Regions from separate parts of the Cutibacterium avidum 44067 genome, predicted to be linked through region 1. Evidence: predicted binding sites of a transcription regulator. Region 1 holds the regulator's gene; the other holds the start of a gene.

Region 1 (16,193 bases):
AAGAACCACGCGAAGAGGCCCGAGCACACCGTGATCATGAGCCCCGAGATGACCCAAGTTGATGTCGATTCCATGTAGACGAGCATGCCGAGGACGAAGAGCGGCACGGAGTTACCGGCCAGATGGGCCCAGCCGTAATGCAGCCACGGAGCAGTGAAGATTTCCCACAGTCCCTGACCGGTCCAGGAATGGATCCCGAACTGATCGAGGGTGTTGCCGAGCACGGTGTCGACGACCTCGAGGACCCACATGATCGCGACGACGACAGTCATCACCCCGGCGCTGCTGGCGATGGAGTTCGTGCGGCTCGGTGTTTCGGCCCGACGTCGGCGGACAGGAGTGGACGACGGAGGCAGGTAGGAAGTCATGTATCCAGTGTCGCAAAGAAGAATCGGGAATTTTCTGTGATTTTCCTCACAAAAGACCCGTCGATGTGGTTCTATCGTTCCCAACACACGAAACGGATGCCGCAAGAGCGGTAGAAGGTCGAGGAGGACCGTATGGCGGACCAGCAGGACGTCTTCGAGCCTGATCAGAGCATCATCGACAACGCCTGGGTCTCGGACTGGAAGACGCTCGAGGAGAAGGCCAAGGCCGACCCAGTCGCTTACTGGGAGGAACGAGCCCGGGGAGCTTGAATGGTCGAAGCCGTGGGACAAGATCCTCGACGATTCAGGCAAGCCCTTCTTCAAGTGGTTCACCGGTTCCAAGACGAACATCGTCACCAATGCGGTGGACCGTCACCTCGATACCGCCCGTCGGAACAAGTTGGCTCTCATCTGGGTCGGTGAGGACACCGACGAGGTGCGCACCTTCTCCTACTTCGCCCTCAACCGCGAAGTCGAGCAGATGGCGAACGTCCTCGAGGCCATGGGCGTGCACAAGGGTGACGTCGTCACCATCTATCTGCCTCGGATCCCCGAGATCTTCTTCGCGATGTTGGCCTGCGCCAAGATCGGCGCCGTTCACTCGGTGGTCTTCGCCGGTTACTCCTCAGATGCCCTCAACCAGCGCATTGACGGCTCGGAGTCCAAGGTTGTCATCACCGCTGACGGGTCGTGGATCAACGGCAAGGTCTTCCCGATGAAGCAGATCGTCGACGATGCGGTGAAGTTCTCACCGACCGTGGAGAACGTCATCGTCGTCAAGAACACGGCCACCGAGGTCACCATGGACCCGACCCGGGACCACTGGTATCACGAGCTGTGCAAGTTGCCGATTGCCAAGGGAAAGTGCCAGACCGTCCAGGTGGACGCCGAGGATCCGTTGTTCATCCTCTACACGTCGGGCTCGACCGGTAAGCCGAAGGGAGTTGTCCACACTCACGGTGGTTACCAGGTGCATTTGTCGGCAACCATGAAGTACTGCATGGACATCCACGAGGAAGATCGCTGGTGGTGCACCGCTGATCCGGGCTGGATCACCGGCACCTCCTACGTCATCTACGCCCCGCTGCTGCGCGGCGCGACCACCTTCATGGCCGAGGGCAGTCCGGTTTTCCCCTACCCGGATGTGTGGTGGCAGCTCATCGAGCATTACGGCATCAACAGCATGTTCACCGCTCCGACGGCCATCCGTACCCTGATGCGCTTCGGCGAGGCCTGGGTACGCAAGCACGACCTGTCCAGCCTGCGCATGCTCGGCTCGGTCGGCGAGCCGATCAATCCGGAGGCCTGGCGTTGGTTCCACGACGTCGTCGGCGACGGCACGTGCCCGATCACCGACACTTGGTGGCAGACCGAGACCGGCATGTTCCAGATCACCACGGTTCCCTCCATGCCTCTCAAACCCGGCGCCGCTGGTCGACCGGTTTTCGGTCAGGAGGCTGCTGTCGTGGACGAGGAGGGCAACGAACTGCCCGCCGGCAAAGAGGGCTTCCTGGTCCTCAAGAACCCGTGGCCCGCCATGATGCGTACTCTCTACAAGGATCCCGACCGTTACCTCGACACCTACTGGTCGAAGTATCCGGGGGCCTACCTCACTGGCGACTCCGCCCGTATCGACAAGGACGGCTACATCTGGATCATTGGTCGTACCGACGACGTCATCAAGGTGTCCGGTCATCGCATCGGCACCGCCGAGGTCGAAGCTGCCGTCGGCTCCCACCCGGCCGTCGCCGAGTGCGCCGCGATCGGTCTGCCGCACGAGGTCAAGGGCAATGCGATCCACATGGTCGTCGTGCTCAACACTGGATATGAGCCGTCCAAGGATCTCATCGCCGACATCCGCGGCCACGTAGCCGAGACCCTCTCGCCGATCGCAAAGCCCGACGCCATCGAGTTCGTCGAGAAGTTGCCGAAGACTCGCTCGGGCAAGATCATGCGTCGCGTCCTCAAAGCTCGTGCCTTGGGGGAGGACGAGGGGGACCTGTCGACCCTGGAGGACTGAGCCACTCCACTGACGTGCGAGGGCCGGGACACCATCTGGTGTCCCGGCCCTCGCGATGGTTCTCGACGGCGTAGCCACGCAGGGGCACGGTTCCTCAGTCCATGCCAGAGGTCTCCAGGCCCTGCACCAGGTAGCGCTGCAGGACGAGGAAGACAATGACCACCGGCACGATGGCCACCAGGGCGCCGGCGAAGAGCTCGGAGTAGTTGACTCCCTGGCTCGTCATGAACCGACTCAAGGTGAGCTGGACGGTCGTGGTGTTGTCGCGAGCCACCAGCAGCGGCCACAGGAAGGAGTTCCAGGCGCCGATGAAGGTGATCGTCGAGACGGCCGCGATGATTCCTTTGGAATTGGGGACGACAATGCGCCACATCGTCGTCCACGGATTGGCTCCGTCGAGGTTCGAAGCCTCCTCCAGCTCCTTGGGGAACTCCAGCAGGGATTGCCGAAACATGTAGGTCGCGAAGGCCGAGAACATCATCGGGATGATGAGGCCACGGTAGGAGTCGATCCACCCGAATCGGGTCGTCATGATGAAACTCGGCACGAAGGTGACAGCGGTCGGCACCATGAGGGTGAGCACCGTCAGACGCAACACCACCGTCGCAGCCTTGCTGCGGAATCGCGCCAGCCCGTAGCCAGCCATGAAACTGACGATGACCGTCAGCACCGTCTGGCCGACGGCCTGGATGGCCGAGTGGACCATCGCCCCAGGCAGGTTGAGGTCAGTGTCGGAGAAGAGATCCCGCAGCACCGAGAAGTCGAGGTTGTCAGGCAACCACTTCCAGTCCGCGGCGACGAAGGCCTCCGAGCTGCTGAAGGCATTGCGGAAGATGACGTAGAAGGGCAGCAGGAAGAGCAGGGCCAGGATGAACAGCACGACGATCTTGAGACCGTGCAAGAGGCTCCCCGAGCGGCCCGTGACCATGTGGGAACGTTCCTCAGCCATCGGACACCTCCTTGCGGTGGGTCTTGGCGGCCTGCTTGATGGCCTTCTTCTCGCGACGCTCCTGGCCACTCATGAGCCAGTTCTGGGCCAGTCCGAACAGCACGATGATGGCGGTGAGGGTGACGGTCCCGGCGCCACCCATACCGAGATCCTGGTCGGCTCCACCGACGCTGATGAGGTACAGGTGCACCAGCGGGGGGCGAGCGTAGGGCGGGTAGGTGCCTGAGGAGGACAACAAGTTGTAGAACTCGTCGAAGGCCTGGAAAGCACCGATGAGCAGCAGCATGAGGACGGCCGCACTCACTCCCCGCAGCTGCGGCATGGTGACGTGACGCAGGGTCGCCCAGCGGCCGGCACCGTCAATCGCGGCAGCTTCATAGGTGTCGGTGGGAATGCGGTTGAGACCCGCGATGAGCAGAATCATGTAGTAGCCGACCTGCAGCCACAACCGCAGTGAGATCAGCGCGATCCAGTACCAGTAGCCCACTCCGGACAGCCAGTCGATGTTGTTACCGCCGACCTTGCGCAGCAGGGAGTTCGCCAGGCCGAACCGTGCTCCGTTGAAGAAGCTGAGTCGCCAGACCATTGCCGCGACGACGTAGGAACAGGCTGTCGGGATGAAGAAGGAGGAGCGGAAGAAGGCCCGGAACTTGCTGACGTTGTTGAGGGCCAGCGCAAGGGCCAGGGAACAGACGTAGGTGAGCGGAACAATGAAGACCGCGAAGATGATGAAGACCAGCATCGAGTTGCGGAACAGGGTGTCCGACAACAGGTTCTGGTAGTTCGCGAAACCGACGAACTTCGTGGGGGACAGGGTTGCCCGGGCGTCGAAGAGCGACAGGTAGGCGCTCCAAATGATCGGGATGTAGACGAAGACCAGCAGTCCGATCAGGAACGGCGCAACGAACAGGGCAAACCAGAGGTTACGCCCCTGGTGCCCCCGAACCCGCTGCCAGAAACTGCGGGTGGGGGGCACCGAGACTGCCGACGAACTCACTTGTTGACGCGCTTGAGCTCGGCCTTGGCCGTCGACTGCACTCCGGCAAAGGCCGACTTCGGGTCTGCACCCTTCTTGACGACGTTCGTGAGCGCGGCGCTGTAGGCGTCAGAAATTTTGGAGGTCCAGAAGAGGCTCGCGGCCTTGCCGTGCTTGTCGACCATCTCGGCAGCGGCCTTGCCTGCGCCGCTGCTGATCTGGGAGCACTTGTCGGTGAGGTCAGGCTGCGACGGGATGTGGGTGCCGTAGGAGTTGGCGAAGTCGACCTGCTTGTCGGTCTGATCGACCCACAGCCACTTGGCGTACTTCTTGGCGGCCTCGACGTCATTGTTTGCTCCCTTGGCAGCGACACAGGAACCGTAGGCGCCGAAGGGCACGGCCTGCTTGCCGGACTTACCGATGGCAGGGAACGGGATGACGCCGAAGTCGTCCTTCCACTTCTTGGAGATGTCGCCCAACGACCACAGGCCACCCCACTGCATGGCGGTCTCGCCATTGGTGAAGGGGGAGGCGTCGAACCAATCCTTGGAGGCGGCAGTCAGCAGGGCGCCGGACTTGTAGAAGTCGCGGTAAGCGGCGACGGCGTCGAAGAAGGCCTGCTCCATGAAGGCGACATCAGTGTGGTCATCGTTGAGCTGGTCGAATCCGGAGGCCCAGATGAGGAGGTTGCCGAGCACACCGACGCCACCGTCGTTGCCGGCGAAGAAGCCGCCCATCTCCTTGGTCTTGACGGCCTTGGCAGTCTCGACGAGCTGCTCGAAGGTGGTCGGGGCCGACAGCTTGGCCTTCTCCAGGGCCGACTTGCGGTAGTAGAGCAGCTGCATGTCGACGACCTGCGGGATCGCGTAGATCTTGCCGTCGAGGGTCATGCGATCTAGCACCGGCTTCGAGAACTTGGACTTGGCGTCACCGATGGTGTCGGTGAGATCAACAACCTGACCCTTCTGAATCATGTCGAGGGTGGCGCCGTACTCAGACTCGAAGACATCAGGGATGCCCGATCCGGACAGCAGGGTGGTGCTCAGCAGCTTCATGTAGTCGGTACCGGGGTTCCATTTCACGGTAACCGTGGCGTCCTTGTAATCTTTGGCGTAGCGATTGACGGCCTGCTGGACCCCCTTCTCGCCGTATTCGTGGTACCACTGGACGATTTTTCCGGAGCCACCCGAAGCGGCGCTGGACTTCGAGTCGGTGGAGACGCCACCGGTGTTCGATCCGCATGCGGTCAGGACCGCGGCAGTGGCCAAACCGGCGGATGCGCTGAGGAAGTGACGGCGAGAGAAATTCATGACGGCAGCTTAAACCTCAAACTGTTGAAATTTCACCCGTTGATCGTGGTGTTCGCCATTCGAATAGCTGTGGACTCGTGTGGCTGAGCCGTCTTCGGCCCAGATGGCATCATGCAAGGGCCGCATTCGCACCTTGGACATCAGGAGGACCATGACTCACGCAGACGGCGACCTGCCCCAGCTCCAGGCAGCTGACGGCCCATGGAGCATCTATCTGCACGTGCCGTTCTGTGCGTCCCGGTGCGGATACTGCGACTTCAACACCTATGTGCTCTCAGCCATGGGGGAGGACGCCATCTCTGGTTACCTGGAGGCGGCTCATCGCGAGTTGGACCTCGCTGGGCAGATGTGGAGACGGCGTCCGGCGGTGTCCACCATTTTCTTCGGGGGAGGCACTCCGACGATGCTCACCCCGGCCCAACTGGGAGAGCTCGTCGATCACATCCGTACTGCGTGGGGGATCGACGACGACGCCGAGATCACCACGGAGGCCAACCCGGAAACCCTGGACGAGGATGTGCTTTCTGGGTTGCTCGCGGCCGGGATCAACCGATTGTCCATGGGAATGCAGTCCTCCGATGAGTCCGTCCTGACGATTCTGGATCGTCGTCACCGGCCCGGGCGTGCCGTGGAGATGGCAAGGCTGGCCCGCCAGGTGGGATTCGACGACGTCAGCCTCGACCTCATCTTCGGCACTCCCGGGGAGGACATGGATTCCTGGCGGTGCAGTCTCGAGGCCGCGCTGTCGGCCGAGCCCGATCACGTCTCCGCCTACTCCCTCATTGTTGAGGAGGGCACCAGGCTGGCAGCGCGCATCCGGCGTGGCGAATTATCGATGACTGACGAGGACGACCTCGCCGACAAGTACCTCATCGCCGAGAAGGCCCTCACCGAGGCGGGGTACGTCAACTACGAGGTGTCGAACTGGGCCCGGTCCCGCGACGGTCATGACCACCGGTGTCGTCACAACATGGCGTACTGGCTGGGACATGACTGGTGGGGGATTGGTCCTGGAGCCCACTCCCACGTGAACGGGACGAGGTGGTGGAACGTCAAGCATCCTGCTATGTACCGGAGCAGGCTGGCCGAGGGTCGTCTGCCCGTCGAGGACCACGAGGTCCTCGACACGGAGCAGCATCATGAGGAGACGGTGCTGCTGCAGCTGCGTCTGGCTGACGGGTTGCCGTTATCCGAGCTGACGGAGGTGGAACGTCACCGGGCTGACCACGTCGTGGAGCAGGGACTCGGGGCGATCCAGGGCAGTCACCTGGTGCTCAACCTGGCCGGGCGAATGGTGGCCGACAGGATCATCACGGATCTGCTGGTGTGAGGTCATTGCGCGGGTGGCCATGCCGGGCGGGTCATTTCAGCTGGTGATGCACGGCTTGTCGTCATGGCCATGCGTGGCAATACAGTGGCTACCGTGATCGACCGGTATTCCCACGACGTCCTCGCAAGTGGCTGGCGCACCTCTCACATGAAGGCAAGCGTCGATATGCCATTGGAACTCGACATGGTCGTCGAGGATCCATCGAGCGGATACGTCGGGGCCGTCGTCGCGTGGCAGAACGGCTTGGTCGTGCTCGAGGATCGCAAGGGCAAGCGCAAGTCCTTCCCCATCGGTCCGGGTTTCTGGGTGGACGGCAAGCCCGTCAATCTGTGCATCCCCCCTCGTCAGGGCAGTGCCAGCATCAAGCACACGGCGTCGGGGTCCGTTGCCGGAGCGGCTGGGCCAGCCCGCGTTGCGCTTCCCAGCCGCATCTACGTCGAGGGTCGTCACGACGCCGAACTCGTCGAGAAGATCTGGGGAGACGACCTGCGCCACGTCGGGGTCGTCGTGGAATACATGGGCGGTATGGACGACCTGGTCGGAATCGTCGCCGAGTTCAAGCCGGGCCCCGGGCATCGACTGGGAGTGCTCGTCGACCACCTCGTCGCCGGAACCAAGGAATCCCGCGTGGCTGACGAGGTGAGACGCGGCGGATATGGCGAGTACGTCATGATCACCGGACACCGGTTCATCGACATCTGGCAGGCCATCAAGCCCGAGCGGATCGGACGGAAGGGGTGGCCGGAGGTTCCGATGGACGAGGACTTCAAGCTCGGCACCCTGAAACGTCTCGGCCTGCCACACTCCACCCAGGCCGACGTGGGCAAGGCCTGGCAGGCCATGTTGAAGAGGGTGCGCGACTGGCACGACCTGGATCCACGGTTCAACACCGAGATGGAGAAACTCATCGACTTCGTCACCTGTGACCATGTCGACGAGCTGGACGATGGGGAGACGGCATGAGTATCGACGCCGAGACGGTCTGCGACCTCATCCGGGACGTCAGTGCCAGGATCATCGACCCGCGGTTCCGGTCCCTGAATGATCACCAGATCCACCAGAAGAAGCCCGGAGACTTCGTCACCGACGCAGATCGTCAGGCCGAGAAGGAGCTTGGTGCGGCGCTGACCAAGCACGCCGGTGGGGTCGTCGTCGGGGAGGAGTCCGCCTTTGCCGACCCGACCATCCTCGACGCCGTTCCGGGCGCCGACCTGGCGTGGGTCATCGATCCCATCGATGGCACGAAGAACTTCGTCCACGGATCGGTGGACCACGGGGTCATGCTCGCTCAACTTATTCGTGGCGAAACGGTGAGGGCCTGGATCTGGCAGCCCCAGCACGGCCACATGTGGTGTGCTGAGCGCGGTGCCGGGGTCACCTGCGACGGTCAGACGGTGACCCGCGACGGGTCCCACATCCCGGTTCGCGCCGCGACGACCCATGAGGCTTACAAGATCGCCTCACCACAGGTGGAGTGGCGGATGTCGAAGTGGTGCTGCGCGGTGGACTACCCACTGATCTGCCTGGGGGAGAACGACGTCACCGCCTATCAGCACTCCTACCCATGGGATCACCTGCCTGGCACCCTTATGGTGCGCGAGCTCGGCGGGGTTGTTCGGACTGTCGACGGGGCGGAGTACGGGCCTCGCGAGATGTCGGGAACACTCGTCGTCGCAGCCGACGAGGATGCCTACCGGGTGGTTGCTGAACTGCTGCGCTGAGTTAGCCGTGCGGGGCCGGGTCCGCATCAGGCCAGCTGGGGAGGAACGTGCCCGGTCACCGGGGTGAGCGGGATCTCGACGGGGACTCTCTCGGCGAGATCGGCGCGCTGCTTCATGACGGCGGTCGCATCGATCGGGTGCCCGTGGCCAGGTACGTAGACGCCTACACCATCGGTGCCGGTGATGACCGAGTCAATGGCGCGCGGCCAGCCGCGGACATCGGTCGTCTCGTCGGACTGTGGCTCCCCTGCGGTCTCCACCAGGTCCCCGACGAAGGTCACCTTCTCGTCGCGGACGATGACGACGAGGTCCCCGTCGGTGTGGGCCGGACCGGGGTGGATGACCTCGGCGCCGACGCCGCCCAGGTCGACATAGGCCATCAGCGCGATGGGATGGTCGACCCGGAGATCAGGACAGTGAGCCAGGGCGGCCTCATGCATCCAGGTCTCAGCCCCGTCAATCCCAGGGAGCCCGCCGCTGTGGTCATAGTGATGGTGGGTGATGACGACCCGATCAACCGGACGACCTAGCATGCATGCCGCCGACATCGCCAGGGCGTGTCCCTGTTCAGGAGCCGAGCCGGTGTCGATGAGGAGGACATGATCGTCACCGGCGACCAGTCCGCAGGTGACGGCTTCTGGTTCGACGACGGCCGTCCATACCCGGGCAGTGAGAGCGGACCACTGGGGAGTCTCGGGATTCGTCGACATGGCCACCAGTGTGGCACGTCCCGGGGGGTGCGCTGCCAGCGAGAGAGGCAGAAGGACGTCAGGTGAACGCGATAAGGTGGCACTCGGCACCTGAGAGTGCCAAAGTGGGACTTGTACCCGATGGGATCGCGTGAGGAGGGATTGTGCTCGACGACCGCAAGCTCGACGTGCTCAAGGCCATCGTCACCGATTACGTCTCCAGCAAGGAGCCGGTGGGTTCCAAGGCTTTGGTGGAACGCCACGGACTTCGGGTGTCCCCGGCAACCGTTCGCAATGACATGGCCGTCCTGGAGGAGGAGGGGTACGTCACCCACCCCCACACCAGCGCCGGTCGTATTCCGACTGACAAGGGGTATCGCCTCTTCGTCGACCGGATCGCCACCCTCAAACCGCTGTCCGGGCCAGAGCGCCGGGCCATCCAGGCCTTCATGACCGGAGCCGTCGACCTCGATGACATCGTGCGTCGCACGGTGCGACTGCTCGCCCAGATCACTCACCAGGTCGCCATCATGCAGTATCCGGTGGCGACGACGGCGACGATCCGTCACCTCGAGTTGGTGAGCCTGTCGACCGACCGCATCCTCATCGTCCTCATCATGTCCTCGGGGTCGGTGGAGCAGCGGATCGTGGAGCTTCCCGGTCACGACGAGCAGAATCTTGTCGCCCTTAGCGCCCGGCTCAACCGGGCCCTCGTCGGTCTGACGGTGGCAGAGGCCGTCGACTCCCTCAATCGGCTTCTTGACGAACTCGGGCCGGCTGAGGGGCCGCGCGCGACCTCCGTCGTCGCGACCGTCCTGGAGATCCTCGCCGTCGACCCATCCGCCCGCGTGGTGGTTGCCGGGGTTCCCAATCTCACCGCATTCGGTGCACAGTGGGAGACGACGGTGCGTCCGGTTCTGGAGGCTCTCGAGGAGCAGGTCGTCCTGATGCGATTGCTCGGCGAGGCCACCGCTGGAGAAGCCGGTGAGGTCACGGTGCGTATTGGTGCCGAGAACACTGACGTGCCCTTCCAGTCCACCTCACTGGTGGCAAGCACATATGGATCCGACGATACCCTGTCGAGTCTCGGCGTGGTCGGACCCACCCGAATGGACTACCCCTCAACCATGGCAGCCGTGCGAGCCGTGGCCCGTTATGTGGGCCGGTTCCTGGCAGAAGGATGATCCTTGAGCAACGACTACTACGAGATTCTCGGTGTTTCCCGCGATGCGAGCGCCGACGAGATCAAGAAGGCTTATCGCCGCAAGGCCATGAAACTCCACCCCGATGTCGCCGGACCGGGATCCGAGGACGAGTTCAAGAAGGTCCAGGAGGCCTATGAGGTGCTCCAGGATCCGCAGAAACGCGCCGTCTTCGACCGTGGTGGTGACCCGAACGCCCGCATGGGCGGATTCGGGGAGGGAGGATTCAGCAGCGCTGGATTCGACTTCACCAACCTCGTTGACGCCATGTTCGGTGGTGGAACCTCCTTCGGTGGTGGCGGACGTGGGCCACGCTCCCGGACCCGGCGAGGTCAGGACGCCCTGGTGCGGATGTGCCTGAGCCTGGCCGAGGCGGTGTTCGGCGTCACCAAGCCGCTGGAGGTCGACACCGCAGTTGTGTGTCCCAAGTGTCAGGGCAAGGGGGCCGAGTCCGGCTCCGAGCCCGTCACCTGCAACACCTGTCAGGGACGCGGTGAGGTCATCACGGTGCAGCGTTCCTTCCTGGGCGACATTCGCACCAGCCAGCCTTGCCCGACCTGTCGTGGTTACGGCACGGTCATTCCGGATCCGTGTCAGGAGTGCTCCGGTGAGGGACGAGTGCGCACCACCCGCACCATCAACGTCAAGATTCCTGCTGGTGTTGCCGATGGCAACCGGATCCACCTGGATTCGCAGGGAGAGGTGGGGCCCGGTGGTGGCCCGGCAGGTGATCTGTACATCGAGATGACGATCAGCCCGCATGAGGTCTTCACCCGCGAGGGTGACAACCTCGAGATGGTCGTCACGATTCCGATGACGGCGGCTGCGCTGGGAACCAAGGTTCCGGTGCACACCCTCGAGGCCGATCGCGAGGACTTCGAGGAGTCCCAGAAGTCGGTCACCGTCGAGGTGCCGGCAGGAACCCAGTCGGGAACCCGCATCGTCGTGCCTGAGCGGGGAGTGCCGCGGCTGCGTCGTGGCGGTCGGGGTGACCTGGGCGTCACCTTCATTGTTCAGACACCGACCAAGCTCGACTCCCACCAGAAGGACCTGTTGCGCCAGTTGGCCGAGGTCCGCGGGGAGACCAAGGTGTCGGCGTCCGTGGAGAAGTCGGGTGGACGCGGCATGTTCTCCCGCATCAAGGAAGCCTTCGGCGGATGAGTGACGCCTGCTTCCTCGGGGAGGTTGCCGGGGCCACGCCCGGGTCGGTGGTCGAGATCACCGGTGCGGAAGGCCACCATGCCGGTTCGGTGCGCCGCATTCGGGTGGGGGAGTCCGTCCTCGTCACCGACGGCGTGGGACATGCGGTGCGCGGACCTGCCGTCGAGGTGACGAAGGGATCCGTGAGCGTCGAGGTGACCGAGGTGCTCGAGGTCCCTGTCACGGCTCACCGCTGGGTTGCCGTCCAGGCCCTGCCGAAAACCGACCGCGCTGAGCTTGCGGTGGCAACCCTCACCGAGATGGGTGTCCACGAGATCTTGGCCTGGCCGGCCGATCGCAGCATCGTGCGCTGGAAAGGCGACAGGCAGGCCAAGGGTGTGGCGAAGTGGCAGGCGGCTGCCCGTGAGGCCACCAAGCAGTCACGACGATTCCTCGTTCCCCAGGTTGAATTGGCGCAGACCAAGGATGTGGTTGAGAGGATTCGCGATGCTGACGCTGCCTATGTGCTCCACGAGTCGGCCACCGAGCCTCTGGTGAGCCAGGACCTGCCCGAGTCTGGTGAGGTGATCGTCATCGTCGGGCCTGAGGGCGGCATCACCGACCAAGAAGTTGAGTCCTTCGTGGCTGCCGGAGCTCGCCCGGTCACCGTCTCCGATGGGGTGTTGCGGACCTCGACCGCAGGCGTGGTCGGCCTCGCCCAGTTGCAGGCCATGGTCGGTATGGCTGAGTGAGAGCATCCCGCAGCGCGTCGTACCTGGCATGACGATGGGGCCGGACGGATGATCCGTCCGGCCCCATCATTGGCGTGGAGAGCGTGTCGCCGTGGCACGACGGCATCTCAGTGGATCACTTCTTCTTGGTGGCGCCACCAAGAGCGACGGCGAGCAGGCCGCCGATGAGACCGAGATTCTTGAGGAACTGGATCTGCTCACCGATCTTCTCGTCGTCATCCTTCTCCCAGAAGGGGTGGCCAGCGAGAGTCACGGGGACGAGCTGGGCAGCCAGGATGGTGGCGGCCAGACGCGGCTTGATGCCGAGGGCCAGCAGGGATCCAGCGGTCAACATGGTGCAGCCGTTGGCCTTGACCAGCAGGTTGGGATCAACATCGGGGATCTGAGAGGTAGCTGCCTCAGGCAGCTTCGCGAGCAGTCCGTCGACAGCGCCGGAAAGCTGATCGGCGCTCTTGATCTCGCCGAGGCCTCCGGTGATGAAGATCGCCGACAGAGCGGAACGGGCGGTGAACTTGGCAAGGGACATGAATCCTCCTGGCTGATAGGTGCTACTTCCATCGTGCCCCACCACGGGTCGCTGGGGTGGTCGCGTTCGCGTTTAGGTGACGAATCCACTTTTGTTTCATGACGACAACACAGAGACGGTGGCGGTGACGGACGAGTGGTGCGATTCGTGCGTGATCCCCGGGGTGTCACTGGGTCAGCGCGAGTGCCAGCGGCAGAACAGGGCCAGACCCAGCTCGCCTCAACAGGCGTGCGCCGACAGTCATCGTCCATCGCGTGGATATGACGTCGTCGACGAGGAGAACAGGGGCGCCGCCGAGGTGGGACAGGCGGGACATGAGTTGTGGCCCGACGCTGAAACGATCATGCACGTCGCGGAGGCGATAAGCCGAGTTCCTTGACGGATCGAGACGTGGGGCATTCTCTGCGAGATCGAGACCGCCAAGATCCTGGAGGCGGCCAGCGCGGGCGAGCCCCGAGGCGAGAGAGTCGATGAGGTGAGGTCGGGTGACGGATGCCACTCGGACCACGGCGGCTGGACGATGCTCCCAATCCCACTCGGCCAGCACCCGGATGCAAGCCTTGGCCAATGCTGGGGTGATCTCGGTGTCGATGGGCACGCCGTCGGCGTCGTTACGAAGCAGGTCTCGCAACGGGCCGCCCCAGCCCAGATCAGAGAGCCTGGCGATGACCCGTCCTTCCTCGGCCGTCTCGTCGGCGCTGATGCGACCTTTGAGGCCAATTCCCAGGGTGTCCATGCCTGACGGCCAGGTCATGCGCGGTTCGACGGGAACACCGACCCGATCCAGGGTGGTCGTCGCCGAGGACGATGCCGCCGGGTCAATGTCCGTCGGGTACCAAGGTCCGGCGCAAACATCGCAGCGACCGCAGGGAGCCGCCGACGGGTCGTCGAGCTGTCCGGTGAGGAAGGCCATCCGGCAGGTGTCCAGCCGTTCGTAAGTGAGCATGGCCTGTTGCTCATCGCGTCGCGCCTGGGATATCCGCTCGTAGCGCTCGGTGTCATGGATCCACGGCTTTCCGGTCGCCCGCCAACCACCACGAACCTTCTCGACCGCCCCATCGACCGCCATCACCTTGAGCAGCAGATCGAGCTGACTGCGTTTGATGTCGACGCGGGTCTCCAACGCCGGCACCGACAGCACCTGACCGTTGGACAGTGCTCCCAGAGTAGTGTCGGCACGTTCCTGGGTAGGCATGGATGCGGTTGCGAAGTAGGTCCATATCCCCTGGTCCTCAGGACCCGGAAGCAGCAGGACGTCAGCGTTCTCGGTGGCGCGGCCGGCCCGTCCGACCTGCTGATAGTAGGCGATGGGGGAGTTCGGTGCTCCCAGATGAACGACGAATCCCAGATCGGGTTTGTCGAACCCCATGCCGAGGGCACTGGTGGCGACGAGGGCTTTCACCTGGTTGTTGCGCAGAGCCTCCTCGAGGACGGCCCTTTCCTCCGGGTCCGTGCGTCCGGTATAGGCCTGCACTTGGTGTCCGGCCTCGGCCAGTGCTCGAGCGGTGTCCTCCGCCGTGGAGATCGTCAGACAGTAGATGATCCCGGAGCCGGGCAGTTCACCCACGTGCTGCACGAGCCAGGCCAGACGATCGGCTGGCCTGGGCAGGTTGAGCACACCGAGACGCAGAGACGTCCGGGCCAACGGCCCGCGCAGCACGAACACGTCGTCACGGTCGTGGCCTGGTGCGATCTGTTCGGCGACGTCCTGGACGACTCGCGAATTGGCGGTGGCCGTCGTCGCCAGCACCGGGATCTCGGCAGGCAGTGCCGAGACGAGATCCCGGATACGTCGGTAGTCAGGACGGAAATCATGGCCCCAGTCCGAGATGCAGTGGGCTTCGTCGATGACGAGCATTCCCAGTCGCCTCACCAGATCAGGCAGTTGCTCACTGGCGAACTTCGGATTGACGAGTCGTTCCGGAGATACGAGCAGAACGTCGATCTCGTCAGCGTCGAGACGACTGGTGATGTCAGCCCACTCCGTGACATTGGCCGAGGAGATCGCGGCGGCTCGCACACCTGCGCGCTCCGTTGCAGCCACTTGGTCGCGCATGAGGGCGATGAGAGGGGAGACGATGAGGGTCGGTCCGAAGTCGGCAGCTCGTTGCAACAGAGCAGCGACGAAGTAGACCGCCGACTTTCCCCATCCGGTGCGTTGCACCACCAGTGCACGTCGGCGGTGGGCCACCAAGGCCTCGACCGCCTCCCACTGGCCGGGGTGGAACTCGGCATCATCGCGACCGACGAGACAGCGCAGGATTGCCAATCCGCGGCTGTGCAGGTCACCGTCCGGTGCTTCAGACATTGGTGTCATGGCCCCTCCCCTCGACGCTCATCATGGCTGTGGACGCCGACAGTTTCGGGTCGAGGCTCCGGAACACCAGGAGAACAGCGAAATCAGAACGGCAACGGCAGCTGGTCGATGACGTCTTGAGCCTGGGACTGCTGGGCGGAGACGATGCTGCCGAGCCACTCGACGATGGCTGTCTGGGTGGTTTCGTCGAATCCCTGCACGACGTCGAGGTACTCGGCTCCACTGTTCGCGGCAGCATCACAAAGCCGCACGACGTCCCCGGGAGCCTGGGCGTCGACGACGTCGAGGGCGGACAGGAAGGCGTCACGATTCTCGATCAACTGAGTTCGGCCCGCGTCAGTCGGCTGTACCTTGCCAATGAGGGACCTGAGCCTCTTGACCCGCTCGGCGCGCGCCGAGACGAGGTTGTCGAGGGCTCCCTGCCATACCAGCCCGGACAGCCGGTCGCGCGACATGAAGAGGCGACGAATCTGGCGGTACCAGGCCTCCAGGGCCGACAGGTTGCCGAGGTAGGTGACGTTGTGGGCGATGATCCTGTCGAGCTTGGCGTAGCTGGCCGGGGTCACCGGACGCTGCCGACCGGCGGGCGGAGGAGTGAGGACGAGCTGGTCGTCGTCGGGGATGTCGTCACGCAGGATCGACCCAGCCCCGACCACGGTTCCGAATCCGGTCGCCACCGGACCGACCGTCCCACCCTGACCGCCGAGGAAGATCGGGTGCTGGTTGAGCAGCACCCCGTGCGGGACGTCGCCGAAGAGGGATGCCGTCGTCTTGTCGCCGTCAGGAGTGAAGTTGAAGTGAATGTAGGACGACCCGACCTCGGAGTGATCCGACCGAGAGGTTCCTCCGGCCATGAGGACGTCACAGAAGTTGATGAGGCTGCCGAGGGTGAC
Region 2 (16,193 bases), 980 kb from region 1:
AGCACACCATTTATCTCGAAACCTTCATCTGGAAGAACGACGAGGTCGGGCGACAGTTCCGCCAGGCCCTCGTCACCGCCGCTGCCCGAGGCGTCGAGGTCTATGCGATGTGGGACACCTTCGCCAACCTCGTCGTCGATCCGCGCTTCTTCCGCGAGCTGCACGGCGTCCATGTGCGCGCCCAACCGCTCGTCACCCCGTCATGGATGCCAACCATCCGCAACATGGGCCGCGACCACCGCAAGCTCCTCGTCGTCGACTCCGGCGTCGCCTACATCGGTGGGTACAACATCGGGTCCCTCTACGCGGATCGGTGGCGTGACACCCACGCCCGTATCACCGGCCCGGCCGTCGGGGAATTGGAGAACACCTTCGTCGACATGTGGAACCAGCGCCCCAAGGGGGCGCTGGTCTCGCGACGCAATCAGCCGGTGCTGCCCTCCCCCGGGGTGCGCTACTGGGACACCCCCTTCGCGGTACACCGCAACTCCCCGCGGATGGCCGTCTATCCCATTCGAAACATGTACCTCGAGGCCATTGACCGCGCCAGTGAGCGGATCTGGATGACCCAGGGTTATCTCATTCCGGACGACGACGTCGTCGCTGCCCTTCACCAGGCGACCTCCCGCGGGGTTGACGTGCGTATCGTCATTCCCGCCGAGTCGAATCACGTCATCGCCGACTGGCTGAGCCGTGGCTACTACGACCGGCTCCTTCATCAGGGAGTACGACTCTTTCTCTACCAGGGGGCCATGGTGCATGCCAAGACCTGCACCATTGACGGCATCTGGTCGACGATCGGCACGGCCAACCTCGACAGGTTGTCCCTCCAGGGCAACTATGAGGTCAACGTCGCCATCACTGATCCCACTGTCGCCGAGCGGATGGCTGAAATATTCGAGATCGACATGGCGAACTGCGTGGAGCTCACCCTCGACGAATGGCAGTCGCGATCCAACGTCGCAAAATTCACCGAGGCGCTGTTGTCCCCATGGCGACCATTTTTCTAAGATTCCGTCGCCAGCGTAAAAAATGACGTATTGCCTAGCCAGGCAAATGTTGTCGCTGGTAACAATACGTACTTTTGGTTAAGTACTCGGCTACGATTCATGATCGTTACTGGACGTTTTGACCCATCGTCAACGACACTAGACGCATGGGATTCTTTGCATGGATTGTTCTCGGGCTCATCGCCGGCGCCATCGCCAAGGCCATCATGCCGGGCAAGCAGGGCGGCGGCATCCTCGTCACCCTCCTTCTCGGCGTCGTGGGCGCGGTTCTTGGTGGCTGGCTCGGCTCCCTCATCTTCAACAAGCCCCTTGGCGACTTCTGGAACCTCTGGACCTGGCTCATCTCAATCGTCGGTGCCCTCATCGTCCTGTGGATCTGGGGTGCCATCACCAAGAAGAAGAGCCAGTGACCTACTGATCTCTCATCCTCTCTCCAGCGAGGCCCCGTCCTTGGACGGGGCCTCGCTGCATGTATGGGCACCTCCGGGACACCCCGTGCTCATTGATGTCTCTCGTGCGCCTCACAGACACATGGCACGATGGATGTAAGCCACTAGTCAGGAGGACCGACCTATGGCCACCAAGATCACCCGGCCCGAGGAGGGCCGCATCGTCGGCGGCGTCTGCCAAGGCATTGCCAACGCCTTCGATCTGGACCCGACCATTGTCCGCATCGTCGCAGCGGTCTTGATTCTCGCTGCCGGCTCGGGACCACTCATCTACCTCGTGTTGTGGGTAATCATCCCGGATGAGCGCAGCGGCGCGAGCATGGCTGGTGATGCCGCCCGAAAGGCACGGGACAAGCAGGAATCGCGTCGCTCAGGAAATACCTGGAACTTCAATCAGACGACAGCTCCCCATCGTCCCGACGAGACCTTCAACCCGTACAAGGAGGACTGACCTTCAACCACATGACAGGGCCCGTACCGATCGATCGGTACGGGCCCTGTCATGTCATGGAGCCGTATCACTCCCACTCAATGGTGGCCGGCGGCTTCGAGGTGATGTCGAGAACCACCCGGTTGATCTGCGGGCAGGCGTTGGTGATCCGGGTGGAGATCCTCTCCAGCACGTCATAAGGAATGCGGGCCCAGTCAGCGGTCATGGCGTCCTCACTGGTCACCGGGCGCAGCACAATCGGCGAGCCGTAGGTACGTCCATCACCCTGCACACCCACCGAGTGGACGTCACCGAGCAGGACCACCGGGCACTGCCAGACCTTGCGGTCCAGACCAGCCGCGCTCATCTCCTCGCGAGTGATGGCATCGGCGGTACGCAGCACCTCGAGACGCTCCTTGGTCACCTCGCCGATGACGCGAATACCCAGGCCCGGGCCTGGGAAGGGCTGACGCCACACGATGTCCTCGGGCAGGCCCAGCTCCAGGCCGACGGCTCGCACCTCGTCCTTGAAGAGGGTGCGCAGCGGCTCGACGAGGCTGAACTGCAGATCGTCGGGAAGGCCTCCGACATTGTGGTGGCTCTTGATGTTGGCGGCTCCCTCGCCACCGCCGGACTCGACGACGTCGGGGTAAAGGGTCCCCTGCACCAGGAAGTCGATCGTCTGATCGGCGTTGAGCCGTTTGGCGACGTCCTCGAAGGTGCGAATGAACTCACGACCAATGATCTTGCGCTTGGCCTCGGGATCGGTGACTCCGGCCAGGGCGTCCAGGAAGCGCTGGGACTCGTCTGCCACCACGAGGTCGGCGCCAGTGGCCTCGACGAAGTCGTGCTTGACCTGCTCGGCCTCTCCCTGGCGCAGCAGACCGTGATCGACGAAGACGCAAGTGAGCTGGTCGCCGACGGCGCGCTGCACCAGAGCGGCCGCGACCGCGGAGTCGACGCCGCCAGACAGTCCACAGATGACACGACGGTCACCGACCTGGCCGCGGATCTGAGCGATCTGGTCGCCGACGATCGAGCTGGCGTTCCAGTCCGGACGACATCCGGCGATGTCAAAGAGGAAGTGCTCCAGAACCGTCTGACCGGATTCGGAGTGCTGTACCTCCGGATGCCACTGCACACCGACGAGCTTGCGCTCTACGTTCTCAAAGGCGGCCACCGGGGCACCTGCGGTACGAGCGAGGGTCGAGAACCCCTCCGGAGCACGGGAGACGGAGTCACCGTGACTCATCCACACGCTGATGGTGTGCGGGATGCGGGAGAGCAGCTGACCTGGGGAGGTGATGCACAGGCTGGTGCGTCCGTACTCAGAGGCTCCGGTGTGGGCGACCTGACCACCGAGGGCCTGAGCCATGGCCTGGAAGCCGTAACAGATACCCATCACCGGCACACCGGCGTTGAACAGGGCCGGGTCGACGCTCGGTGCCCCATCCACGTAGACCGAGGCCGGACCTCCGGAAAGGATGATCGCGGCTGGTTCCTTGGCGAGCATCTCGCGGACTGGCATGTTGTGCGGGACGATTTCGGAGTAAACGTTCACCTCACGCACCCGGCGGGCAATGAGCTGGGCATACTGCGCCCCGAAGTCGACCACCAGAACGACGTCGTGGAGTTGTTCCATGAGGCCGAGTCTATGGCCCAGAGCCCCCTGTCGCGCCACTCGACCGGTCCCCGACTGCGCGAACATCCGCCGATGAGCGTCGAAATGTCGTCAGATGACGACGAAGTGGAACTCCGCCCGCCCTTTCCATTGGTCGACAGGTCTGGGCTCGATATGGTTCATGCACCGGTACCACTCACTGCAGCAGAACTGAGGTTGGCCATGACGAATGAGACGACGGAACTCCTCCAGACCCTCAAGCGATGGAAGGAACGCGCCATGGAGGACCTCGACGCCGCCATGCGTGAGGACCCCGCCGCCACGTCGAAACTCATGGTCGCCATCGCATACCAGGGCGTCCATGCCATCTGGGCACACCGTCTCGCCCATGCCATCTGGGTGAAGTATCCGGCGCTGCGCCCACTGGCTCGTCTGCTGTCCCAGATCTCCCGCAATCTCACCGGAATCGAGATCCATCCGGGAGCGACGATCGGGCGTCGGTTCTTCATTGACCACGGCATGGGGGTGGTCATCGGGGAGACAGCGGTCGTGGGTGACGACGTGCTGATGTACCACCAGGTCACCCTCGGCGGACGCGCGCGCGGGCACTTCAAGCGTCACCCCACGATTGGCAATCGTGTCCTCATCGGCGCCGGTGCCAAGATCATTGGTGACATCACCGTCGGTGACGACTGCAAGATCGGCGCCAACGCGCTGGTCATCAAGGACGTCGCCCCCGGAACGGTCGTCGTCGGTATCCCGTCGAAGGTTCACCAGGGCGACGTCATCGCCTGACCCATCAGTTGTCGAATGCCTCCGAGGTGGACGCATCCGTTTCGGGGGTGCTCGCAGGGTCGTCCTGGGACTCGTCGGCAATGGCCTCGTGGTGACGCACCACCTCGGCAACGATGAAGGTGATGACCTTCTGGGCGAACTCGGGATCAAGGTTCGACTCGACGGCGAGCTGACGCAACCGTGCGATCTGCTCAGCCTCACGGGCCGGATCTGCCGGCGGCAGGCCGCGCTCAGCCTTGAGGCGGCCCACCTGGCGGGTGATCCGGAACCTCTCGGCGAGCAGATGGATGAGGGCGGCGTCCATGTTGTCAATCGCGCCGCGCAACACGACCAATTCTTCGGGCACTTCGCTCATGCCCGAAGGTTAGCCAGCCATCCCGCTCGCCGGGACGGTGTCCTGATTGATGGGACGATCAGCGAATCGTCAGCTCGATGCGCTGGAACTCCTTGACCTCCGAATAGCCGGTGGTGGCCATGGCCTGACGCAGCCCACCGACGAGGTTCATGGTGCCATCCGGGACGCGCGAAGGCCCGCTGAGCACCTCCGCGAGGGTACCCACCGGCTCGAAGTGCACCCGAGAACCACGCGGCAGATCAGCGTGCCATGCCTCGGCACCCCAGTGCCATCCCCGGCCAGGGGCCTCGGTGGCCCGGGCCAGTGGGGATCCGACCATGACTGCGTCAGCGCCGCAAGCGATGGCCTTGGCGATGTCGCCGGAATGTCCCACCGAGCCATCGGCGATGACGTGGACGTAGCGTCCCCCCGACTCGTCCATGTAGTCGCGACGGGCCTCGGCGACGTCAGCGATCGCTGACGCCATCGACACCTCGATGCCAAGGACCTGACGGGTGGTGTGGGCCGCTCCCCCACCGAAGCCGACGAGCACGCCAGCCGCGCCGGTCCGCATGAGGTGCAGGGCCGTCTGGTAGGTCGCGCATCCACCGACGATGACCGGGACGTCGAGCTCGTAGATGAACTTGCGCAAGTCGAGGACGTCGTCCCCACTACCGACATGCTCAGCCGACACCGTCGTGCCACGAATGACGAAGAAATCAGCCCCGGTGTTGACGACGGTCTCGGAGAACCGAGACGCATTCTTCGGCGACAAGGACCCGGCCACCGGCACTCCGGCGGCCCGAATCTCGGCCATCCTGGCGGTGATGAGCTCGGCCTTGATCGGCTCGGAGTAGATCTCCTGCATGCGGCGGGTGGTGGCGACGTCGTCACCCAGCCCGGCCAGCTCCTCGAGGTACGGCGTGGGATCCTCGTAACGGGTCCACAATCCCTCGAGGTTGAGCACACCGAGGCCACCCAAGCGCCCGAACTCGATGGCCGTCGCCGGGCTCATCACCGAGTCCATCGGGGCGGCCATGATCGGGAAGTCGAAGGTGAGAGCGTCGATGCGCCACTCCAGGTTCACCATCTCGGTGCCGCGGGTGCGCCGGGAAGGGATGAGAGCGATGTCATCCAGGCTGTACGCCCGGGTGGCACGCTTGCTGCGTCCGATGTCGTACATAATTCCTTTCCTGCCGGATTCTCCGGCCCGCCCGTCAGTGGGCTGAGTAGTTGGGGGCCTCGACCGTCATCTGAATGTCGTGCGGATGAGACTCCCGCAGACCAGCCGAGGTGATGCGCACGAAACGACCACGCTCGTGCAGCTGGCCGATGGTGCGGGCGCCGGTGTAGAACATCGACTGACGCAGACCGCCAACAAGCTGGTAGGCCACCGCGCCCAGCGGGCCACGGTAGGCAACCTGACCCTCAATGCCTTCCGGGATGATCTTGTCATTCGTGGTGACGTCACCTTGGAAGTAGCGGTCCTTGGAGTAGGACAGCTTCTCGCCACGCGCTGACATGGCACCCATCGATCCCATGCCACGGTAGGTCTTGAACTGCTTGCCGTTGATGAAGGCGAGCTCACCCGGGGACTCCTCGCAACCGGCCAGCAGGGATCCGAGCATGACGGAATCGGCACCGGCGACCATGGCCTTGGCGATGTCGCCGGAGTATTGCAGGCCACCGTCCCCGATGACCGGCACGCCGTACTGGCGAGCAGCGCGGGATGCCTCGAAGATGGCAGTCACCTGGGGGACGCCGACACCGGCAACCACGCGAGTGGTGCAGATCGAGCCCGGCCCGATGCCGACCTTGATGCCGTCGGCTCCGGCCTCGCAGAGCGCCTTGGCGGCCTCGTAGGTGGCGATGTTGCCGCCGACGACGTCTACCCCCTTGGCAGCAGGCTCGGCCTTGAGCTTGGCGATCATGTCGAGAACGCCCTGGGTGTGGCCGTGAGCGGTGTCGACGATGATGAGATCGACCCCCTCCTCCACCAGTGCCATGGCGCGTTCCCACGAGTTGCCGAAGAAACCGATGGCAGCACCCACGCGCAGACGTCCCTGAGGATCCTTGGTGGCGTTGGGGTACTTGTCGGCCTTGACGAAGTCCTTGAGGGTAAACAGGCCGCGCAGCTTGCCGTCGGCATCGATCAACGGCAGCTTCTCGATCTTGTGCGCGGCCAGCAGGGAAAGGGCGTCGGACGGACTGGTGCCCACCGGAGCCGTGACCAGCGGGGCCGGGGTCATGACCTCGCGGATGAGGCGCCGCGGGTTCTCCTCGAAGCGCATGTCGCGGTTGGTGATGATGCCGACGAGGTTCTCCTCCTCGTCCACGACCGGAACACCGGAGATGCGGTAAGTGTGGCAGAGCTCCTCGGCATCGGCCAGGGTGGCGTCCGGGGAGATGGTGATGGGTTCGTCGACCATGCCGGCCTCCGAGCGCTTCACCTGATCGACCATCGCGGCCTGGTCCTCGATGGACAGGTTGCGGTGCAGGATGCCGAGGCCACCCTCACGGGCCATCGCCACTGCCATCCGAGTCTCCGTGACGGTGTCCATCGCTGCGCTGACAAGCGGGATTGCGATGTCGATGTTGCGGGAAACCTTGGTCGTCGTGTCGACCTGGGAGGGGATGACGTTGCTCTCAACAGGCTGGAGCAGGACGTCGTCAAAAGTGAGGGCCAGTGGTGCCAGCTCCTCAATCGTGGTCGGGCGGGAATCCGAGGTCATGAGCCACCTTTCGCCGGGATAAACGTCATCCTATCGCCGCGGGCGTCGAGGTCGCCCAGCCGATCGCCCCGAGCTGGCCGGGAACGCTGGTCGTCGTCAGGTCGTGGCCGTCACGAAGGCCCACGCCCTCGGGATCCGCCGGACGATGAGACATCCGACGATGACCAGCGGCAGGCACACGTAAGGCGACCAGTACCACTGCAGATGGGCCAGGATACTGATGGCCACCACTCCGACGATGACGATGTCGCGGTGGGTGCGACGCAATGGAATCGAGGCGACCAGGGCAAGCGGCCCAATGAGGTACCAGGGTTGCAGGGAAGCTCCGAAGACGGCGAAGGCGATCATGACCCCGGTCTGCAGTCGCAGCGGACTGCCCAGCTGGCCGATGGAGTCGTCCAGGCGTCGCAAGGATGGTACAGGGCCCCATCGGGCCCAGCACCACACCATCGCGACCAAGGTGAGGACCAGGCTGACGATGATGGCCGGGCCGACCAGCTTGTCCAGCGGGATTCCACCACTTCCCCGCAGGATCTGAACCACCAGGGCGATCGGTGAGTCGCTCGTCACGGAGACGGGACTGCCTGCCGTCGGGTTGAGCCATCCCAGTCCCAGACCACGGATGGCGGAGATCCCGCCGAAGACCGCCAGAGCCGGAATGGCTCCAGCAGCGGTGCGGGCGAGGAGGGCCGACCAGCAATTCCGGTTCGTCCAGCGGTGGCTGCCATGACGCACCGCATGGGCATGAGCCAGGGTGACGACGCCTACCCCGGCCAGCACGCCCGGCTGCTTGATGGTGCCGGCCAGACCGACGATCGCCCCACCAGCGACGAGTCCCAACCATCCACGTCCGGACAAGACCAGGTGGATCGCCACGATCAGCGCCGCAAGGGACAGGCCGATCTGGAGCCCGTCATTGTGCATGCCGCCGATGATGCTCAGGGTCGTCAGGGGGCAGCAAACCCCCAGCCAGAGGGCATGATCGGGGTCGGCGCCGGCATACCGCGCCAGCTGCGGCATCGCCCAGAACATCAGAGCGATGCCGATGATGGCCGGCACGCGCATCAGCAGCACCGACCACAACGGATCGGCGTGAGCGATCGTCACCATCGCTGCCTGGATCCACAGCGATCCCGGCGGATACACCGCCGTCGTACCCCCCCATGGAGTGCCGACGGCCTGACCAAGCACGCCTGCCAAACCCTGGGGAACCACGTAGGGGTCCAGGCCCTGAGCCAGGATCCACCCCTGAGCGGCATAGGCCCAACCATCCCGGCTGAGCAGCGGCGGACCGAACAACAGCGGTAGCGACCACGTGACGAGGGCGAGGAGGCGAGTGCCGACAAGTTTCCGGGAACGCAACCACGCGATGATCATGGCGCTCAGGCCGACGACACTGCTAGCAACCACGGCCACCCCGATGGGACGCACCTGCTCCGGCATTCCGGCATGGGGGGAACCCCATCCCCACACCACCATCATGACGGAGCCGACAAATCCCATCACGAGCACCTCGACGAGGCGGCGTCGATCGGGATGGGAATGGGCCAGCGCAGGCTGACGATCATGGAAGTGGGTCGTCGTGGTCATCAGCATTCAGCGTAGGGGAACCACACAGCCAGACGATGCGAGAAGGCACCGGTGTCGAGCGTTTCGGGCCAATTGTCACCCCCCACCCGCTAAGGTGCATGAGGCGGTTGTGCTCCGCCACAGGTGCGGCCCTGCCCCCTGACACGGGAGTGTGGTGTGGTCGTGCCCACCGGGTCTCTGGTCCCTGTGCGTGTTGAGATCGGTCGAGAAAAGACCGGTACCGCACTGCGGTGTCGCCGGGCTCGGTGTCCAACGTCGTCAACGGATAGGACCGTTCGTGCCACCTGGCATCATGTCATCGCCCGTTTCCGCAATTCTCGAGGCCCCGATTCCAGCTCCGCTGAGCTTGGACCAGGCCATCGACAAATTCTTCTCCCCCATCGCCACCGCCATTTCTGACGCGGTGTTCTGGGCCATCCCGTTGCCCGGAGGCAATGAATTCCCGCTCATCCTCGCGTGGCTGTTGGCAGCTGGAGTCTTCTTCACGATCCACCTGGGCTTCCAACAATTGCGCCCAGCCTCAATTCGCCATTCCAGCCATGTGGTGCGAGGACACTTCTCCCGTCACACCGATCCTGGTGACGTCACCAGCTTCCAGGCCCTTGCCACCGAGTTGTCGGGCACCGTCGGCCTGGGAAACATCGCCGGTGTCGCCATCGCCATCGCAACTGGCGGACCAGGCGCATCCTTCTGGATCGCTGTTGCCGGTCTGGTCGGCATGAGCGTCAAGATGTCCGAGGCGACCCTCGGCGTGAAATTCCGCGTCGTCAATGAGGACGGAACCACCTCCGGCGGTCCGATGTACTACCTCCGGGACGGCCTGGCCTCGATCGACAAGCCCAAGCTCGGTCGCGTCCTCGCCACCCTATTCGCCGTCTGCACCGCCTTCGGCGTCATCGGCGCGGGCAACATGTTCCAGTCCAACCAGGCCGCCTACCAGCTGGCGATGTTCGCCGGTGGCAAGGACTCCTGGATCGGCACCCACATGTGGGTTGTCGGACTGGTGTTCGCGATCCTCGTCGGCGTCGTCATCGTCGGCGGTGCCTCCAAGATTGGCGCTGCCACCTCCAAGATCGTCCCCTTCATGGGCATCCTCTACGTCATCATGTGTCTGGCCGTGATCGGCGCGAACATCACCGAAGTTGGTGACGCCTTCAAGGCCATCTGGTCGGGCGCCTTCACCGGCCATGGCATTGCCGGAGGCGTCCTCGGCGTGCTCATCGTCGGCGTTCAGCGCGCTGCCTTCTCGAACGCCGCCGGTGTCGGTACCGCGGGCATCGCCCACTCTGCCGTGAAGACCCGTCGCCCGGCCCAGGAGGGCTTCGTAGCGATGTGGGAGCCGTTCATCGACTCCGTCGTCATCTGCACCATGACGGCCATCACCATCATCATCACCGGTGTCTACAAGGATCACGACGCCGATGGTGTTCAGATGACCGCTCACGCACTCAAGACGGTTGCCCCGTGGTTCAGCTCCCTGCTGACCCTGGCCGTCGTCCTCTTCGCTTTCTCGACGATGCTGTCGTACTCCTTCTACGGCAAGAAGGCTGTTGGCTTCCTGTTCGGGAACTCGGCCACCGCCGAGCGCATCTACAACGGTATCTTCCTGCTCCTGCTGGTTGTCGGTGCGGCCACGAACATGGCCTCGATCCTCGCTCTGGCCGACGCCATGCTCTTCCTCATGGCTGTTCCGAACGTGATCGGCATGTACTTCCTCGCTCGGGTCGTGGCTCGCGAGATCAAGGGTCATCGGGAGCGTGTGGACGCCGGCGTCATTCCTCAGGTACCTGAGGATGCCCAGGCCGGCATGATCGTCGCCAACGAGGCCACTCCTGAGCAGCTCGAGACTGCTGACGAGGAGTACGCCCTGCGTGCGGCAGCCATGGACGCTCGTAGTGAAGAGCTCGATCTGGGACACACAGCCCCAGACACCGAGCGTGACTACCTGGATCACCTGCCCGAGGACCATGAGTTGTTCAACACCATGGACCGTGACGGCAAGCCGCTCAAGGACTGACGCCATCGCGTCGTGAGTGCACGGGGCCCGGGGAATGCTCCCCGGGCCATCACGAAGACCGACCGGTCACCGGCACGGACACATAGCAACGGGCCCCGGAACCAAACGGTTCCGGGGCCCGCAGTGATCAGCGAGGATCAGTGACTCACTTGTCGTCGTCCTCGTCCTCCGGCTTGTCCACCACGAGGGTCTCGGTGGTGAGCAGCAGAGCGGCGATGGAGGCGGCGTTGGCCAGCGCGGAGCGGGTCACCTTGACAGGGTCGATGACACCGTCGGCGATGAGGTCCACGTACTGACCAGTCTTGCCGTTGTAGCCGTGTCCGGGCTCCATCTCGGCAACCTTGGAGACGATGACATAGCCGGGCTCGCCACCGTTCTCGGCAATCCAGCGCAGCGGCTCGCGAACGGCCTTGGCGACGATCTGGACACCGGCCTTCTCGTCACCCTCGAGGTGAAGGTTCCCGTCAAGCACGTGCGCGGCATGGATGAGGGCGGAGCCACCACCGGCGACGATGCCCTCCTCGATCGCTGCACGAGTCGCGGAGACAGCATCCTCGATGCGGTGCTTCTTCTCGTTGAGCTCGACCTCGGTGGCCGCACCCACGCGAATGACACACACACCGCCGGCGAGCTTGGCAATACGCTCCTGGAGCTTCTCGCGGTCCCACTCGGAGTCGGAGTTATCGTACTCAGCACGCAGCTGGGCGACGCGTCCCTCAACGTCGGCCTTGGAGCCGGCGCCGTCGACGATGGTGGTGTTGTCCTTGGTGACGACAACCTTCTTGGCGCGACCCAGGACCTCGAGGCCCACCTGGTCGAGCTTGAGCCCGACCTCGGGAGCGACGACCTGACCACCGGTGAGGGTGGCGATGTCCTGCAGCATGGCCTTGCGGCGGTCACCGAAGGCCGGAGCTTTGACGGCCACCGAGTTGAAGGTGCCGCGGATCTTGTTGACGACGAGGGTGCTCAGAGCCTCCCCGTCGACGTCCTCGGCCACGATGAACAGGCTTCCGTGGGCGGCGATGACCTTCTCCAACAGCGGGAGCAGGTCGTTCATCGACGAGATCTTGCCGGAGTGGACGAGGATGTAAGGATCCTCGATCACGGCCTCCATGCGGTCCTGGTCGGTGACCATGTAGGGCGACAGGTAACCCTTGTCGAACTGCATGCCCTCGGTGAAGTCGAGCTCGGTGCCGAAGGTCTGGGACTCGTCGACGGTGATGACGCCGTCCTTGCCAACCTTGTCGAAAGCCTCGGCGATGAGCTCACCGATCTTCTCGTCACGGCTGGAGATGGTGGCGACGCTAGCCATGTCCGAGGTGGTGTCGATGGCGCGCGAGATAGAGCGAAGCTCCTCCACGACGGCGTCGACGGCCTTCTCGATACCGTGCTTGAGACCGACCGGGTTGCCCCCGGAGGCCACGGCGCGCAGTCCCTCGTGAACGAGGGCCTGGGCGAGCACGGTGGCGGTGGTGGTTCCATCACCGGCCACGTCGTTGGTCTTGGTGGCGACCTCCTTGGCGAGCTGGGCGCCGAGGTTCTCGTAAGGATCGGTGAGATCGACCTCCTTGGCGACGGTCACGCCGTCGTTGGTGATGGTCGGGGCTCCCCACTTCTTGTCGAGAACGACATAGCGCCCCTTCGGGCCGAGGGTCACCTTGACGGTGTTGGCGAGGGTGTCGACGCCGCGCTCGAGGGAGCGACGGGCCTCCTCGTCGAACTGAAGCTGCTTGGCTGCCATGTATCAGCGCCTCACTTCTCGACGACGGCGAGGATGTCGCGAGCGTTGAGGAGCAGGTACTCCTGGCCATCGTACTTGACGTCGGTGCCGCCATACTTGGAGAAGATGACGACGTCACCCTCCTTGACATCCATGGGAATGCGGGTGCCCTTGTCGTCAACACGACCGGGGCCGGCGGAGACGATCCTGCCCTCCTGCGGCTTCTCCTTGGCGGTGTCTGGAATGACGAGTCCGGAAGCGGTGGTCTGCTCGGCCTCGAGAGGCTGGACGAGGACGCGGTCCTCGAGCGGCTTGATCGTGGTTGCCACGTCAAGACCCCTTTCTACTGAAGACGGATTGTGTCGTTGTCTCTCGCCAGGGGTTGCGAGCCCCGAGCGCGACGGACCGTCGGCGTCGCGGGTGCTTCAGGTCCGTTGGCACACTCACCACGAGAGTGCCAACCACGAAAGTACACCCGTGGTTGGCACTCAGGCAACGGGAGTGCCAGAAACGGCCCTCCAAATATCGACACCAATCAGTTGGATCCGTGGTTCTTCCAGAAGTCATCAGGGTTTGAGGGCGGCTGCTGATCAGGCCGAGGAGCCCCGGTCGCATTCCCCGGGAGGTGCCCCCATGGCTGACCTGGCTGACTCTGGCTCGGGTTCTGGTAGGGCGACTGTTGTGCCTGGGGATTGCCCCGGTCGGGTTGACTGCCCCACTGTGGGGTCTGGCTGTTCCCCTGCTGAGGCTGTTGCCCCTGCGGTTGCCCCGGATATTGCATCGCCCACGGGGCATCACCGTTCTCCGGCTCGCTCGCCTTCGGACCCTTCTTCTTGAGCACGACAGCCACGACAATCCCGATGATCGCCAAGGCTGCCACCGCGACGACGATCCAGACCCACGCCGGCACACCATCGTTGCGCTCACCGGTGGCGCTGAGCCCCTCGCTCGAGAACACGTCCTTGGGATCGGTCCAGGTGACGGTGTTCCCGTCGACCTTGCTCGATCCCGAGTTGCTCAACACCTTGCCGGGGAAGATGATGGAGACCTTGAAGTCGCTGAGCATGCTCGCATCGAGGGACTCGGTGGAACCACCTGCGTCATTGAAATAACCCGCATTCATCTTGAAGGTCACCTTGTCCTTGTCGAAGGTGATCTTGCTGCCGTCATCCTTCTTGTTGTACTCGGCTGCCGTGATGTCGCCCGAATAGGTGCAACCGATGTACTGATCGTCCTCGAACTTTTCGCCCTTCGCGCTCGAGGCCCCGCCACCCATGCCCTTGACGTCACTGCAGTTGGAGAATTGGGAGGTGAGATCCTCCCCCGACATGTTGGCCATCGACTTGGAGATACCAACCGTGGCCTTGACGTGGATGTGATCCTCGTCCTTGATCTCCATTGCCGTATCGAATTTGACGCACCCGGCGAGCAACAACAGGGGCGCCAGAAGCAAGACCAGATGGCGTCTCATATGGTGCGAAACACTCAGCATGCCCACATGGAATCACAGGCATGGGGCCTGGCGGTAGGCCCACATGTGCAACCAATGAAACGGAGCCCTGGAAACCATATGGTTTCCAGGCCTCGTACGAGCTCGCGGTCAGTGTGAGTTTGGACCAAGCTCAACGCCAGGAGCATGGGGTGGCCGACGGCCTCCCTGGGCAGCCTTCCTCTTGTCCACGACCACGGCTGCGATGGCACCACCAATGGCGACGACGACCACCGCGAGAACCACCCATGTCCAGCCGGGTAATCCACCTCCGCGCTCGCCTGAGGCCTCCAGGCCCGAATACGATTCGAGGTCCTCGATGTCAGTCCAGGTCACGGTCTTGCCGTCGACCTTGCTCGCCCCCGAGTGACTGAGGACCTTGCCGGGGAAGGTCACAGAGACCTTGAAATCAAAGCCCTTGGCTGAGCCACCCAGTTCCGAGGGGCCAAACCCAGAGATGGCGTCCTGGAGACCAGAACCATCAAGACGGAACCGGACCTTGTCGTTATCAAAGGCGATGAAGATAGGACCGTCGCCCGCAAAACCCTTCGAAGGTGTGGTCGACGGTTTCGCACTACTCGAGGACGAGGATGACTGGCCCGTCAGCTCAGCGACCGTCATCGTGCCGGTCACCGTGCAGCCCAAATACTTGTCGTCGTCAAAGGGTTTGACCGTCATCTTGTCGGCAGCGTTCTCATCCAACTCATAGGATTTCTTGAGTTCTGAGCAATCGCGAAGCTCTTTCGCGACTTCCTCGGCCTCACTTCCCGCGAACTCGTCGAGGACCGACTTGAGAACTCCGACGGTCAAGGTTGCATCAACATGGTTTTCGTCCTTGATGACGAAACCAGCGTTGAACTTTCCGCACCCCGACAGTAGGAGGAGTGGAGTCAACAGCAGTGCAGTGAGGTATCTTGCCGAGTGCCGAGTGGCCACCATGAGCACATGACATCACAGATAGGCTGATTCTGGATACGGCTGGAGGATCAGCGCATTCGATCGCACACCAAAATCTTGGCGTTTTGCCTTGTCGGAGTGCAAATGAGAGTGACGGGACGTGGTCCAGAGGGCTTGAGCTTTCGTCGCCACGCGACGGGATCGACGTCAACACCGCGCTTCTTGATCTCGAGGGTTCCGACGCGGTGATCACGCACCCAGGAACGCAGCGTCTTGACGTCGAGAGGGAGTACCTCCTTGACGGCAAACCACGTCAACCACGGAGAATTCACCGGGGCGTCCGCAGTGAGGTAGGCGATGCCGTCAGACACCGTGTGCAGCGAGTCGTCAATCGCCGAGAGACTGCCTGCCCGAATGGCTGCCGGGTGAGGCTCAGCCACGAAGGGGCCCAGATCACCAACGTCCGGATCAGGTAGTGCACCGGGCAGCTCAAGGGTCGTCTCGGGGCTGACGAGAATGGCACGATCCCCTGACCAAAGGTCGCCAAACCCGGACCACAACGTCGCCTCAACCAGATCCCCACGATGACCCACGTAGGTGACGGGCAGGTCAGGCAGTCGAGAACGATCGACGCCTGGCCCGAGCTTGACGACACTAGGCGTCAGGGCAATCACCTTTTCGACGAAGGACCATGGCGGCTGCACGTCCGCCAGGCGCCAGGTCCGCCCTCGACCAGTGCGTCGAGCAGGGTCGAGCATGACGACCGTCGAGTCTGACGCGTCCTTGAGCAGGTCATCAACGACATCTGCGGCATCGGCGCACAGCACGTTGACTCCGGGCAGATTGTGACGGGCCAGTTCAGCGGTCGCCGGGTCGATCTCGACGGCCGTCACCCTCAACCCGGCATCGAGGTAAGCCCGGGAGTCTGCACCACATGCGCAGCCCAGGTCCACGACGTCCGTGAAACCTGCCGAGACCAGGCATTTTGCACGCCACCGAGAGACGTCGCCACGGGTGGCCTGCTCGAGTCCGTCACGGGTCCACAACATGTCTGCCCCGACCGGACCGACCTTGCTGACGGCTCGACGTCTCAGACTGATTTGGTCAAG

The links. The regulator HrcA, encoded in region 1, represses chaperone genes, less so after heat shock. The targets are predictions, from matches to a motif close to TTGGCACTCGNNNNNNNCGAGTGCCAA.
Region 2: the regulator HrcA is predicted to act here: its motif matches at 13,180-13,206, upstream of groES (co-chaperone GroES).

Annotation. Positions count from the first base shown of each region.
Region 1 is NC_021064.1:1,421,137-1,437,329, reverse strand. It holds gene PALO_RS06560 (rhomboid family intramembrane serine protease) at 1-272, opposite strand, end outside; gene PALO_RS12865 (hypothetical protein) at 501-638, shown strand; gene acs (acetate--CoA ligase) at 661-2,388, shown strand; gene PALO_RS06545 (carbohydrate ABC transporter permease) at 2,483-3,337, opposite strand; gene PALO_RS06540 (carbohydrate ABC transporter permease) at 3,330-4,334, opposite strand; gene PALO_RS06535 (ABC transporter substrate-binding protein) at 4,331-5,623, opposite strand; gene hemW (radical SAM family heme chaperone HemW) at 5,763-6,953, shown strand; gene PALO_RS06525 (DUF3097 domain-containing protein) at 7,038-7,916, shown strand; gene PALO_RS06520 (inositol monophosphatase family protein) at 7,913-8,674, shown strand; gene PALO_RS06515 (MBL fold metallo-hydrolase) at 8,701-9,384, opposite strand; gene hrcA (heat-inducible transcriptional repressor HrcA) at 9,528-10,547, shown strand; gene dnaJ (molecular chaperone DnaJ) at 10,551-11,726, shown strand; gene PALO_RS06500 (16S rRNA (uracil(1498)-N(3))-methyltransferase) at 11,723-12,457, shown strand; gene PALO_RS06495 (DoxX family protein) at 12,573-12,983, opposite strand; gene PALO_RS06490 (RecQ family ATP-dependent DNA helicase) at 13,150-15,300, opposite strand; gene PALO_RS06485 (UDP-N-acetylglucosamine pyrophosphorylase) at 15,384-16,193, opposite strand, start outside.
Region 2 is NC_021064.1:441,686-457,878, reverse strand. It holds gene PALO_RS02135 (phospholipase D-like domain-containing protein) at 1-1,010, shown strand, start outside; gene PALO_RS02130 (GlsB/YeaQ/YmgE family stress response membrane protein) at 1,157-1,420, shown strand; gene PALO_RS02125 (PspC domain-containing protein) at 1,584-1,910, shown strand; gene guaA (glutamine-hydrolyzing GMP synthase) at 1,978-3,531, opposite strand; gene cysE (serine O-acetyltransferase) at 3,733-4,305, shown strand; gene PALO_RS02110 (chorismate mutase) at 4,310-4,660, opposite strand; gene PALO_RS02105 (GuaB3 family IMP dehydrogenase-related protein) at 4,719-5,822, opposite strand; gene guaB (IMP dehydrogenase) at 5,857-7,371, opposite strand; gene mptB (polyprenol phosphomannose-dependent alpha 1,6 mannosyltransferase MptB) at 7,468-8,967, opposite strand; gene PALO_RS02090 (alanine/glycine:cation symporter family protein) at 9,254-10,978, shown strand; gene groL (chaperonin GroEL) at 11,124-12,719, opposite strand; gene groES (co-chaperone GroES) at 12,731-13,027, opposite strand; gene PALO_RS02075 (LppM family (lipo)protein) at 13,234-14,169, opposite strand; gene PALO_RS02070 (LppM family (lipo)protein) at 14,299-15,126, opposite strand; gene PALO_RS02065 (THUMP-like domain-containing protein) at 15,174-16,193, opposite strand, start outside.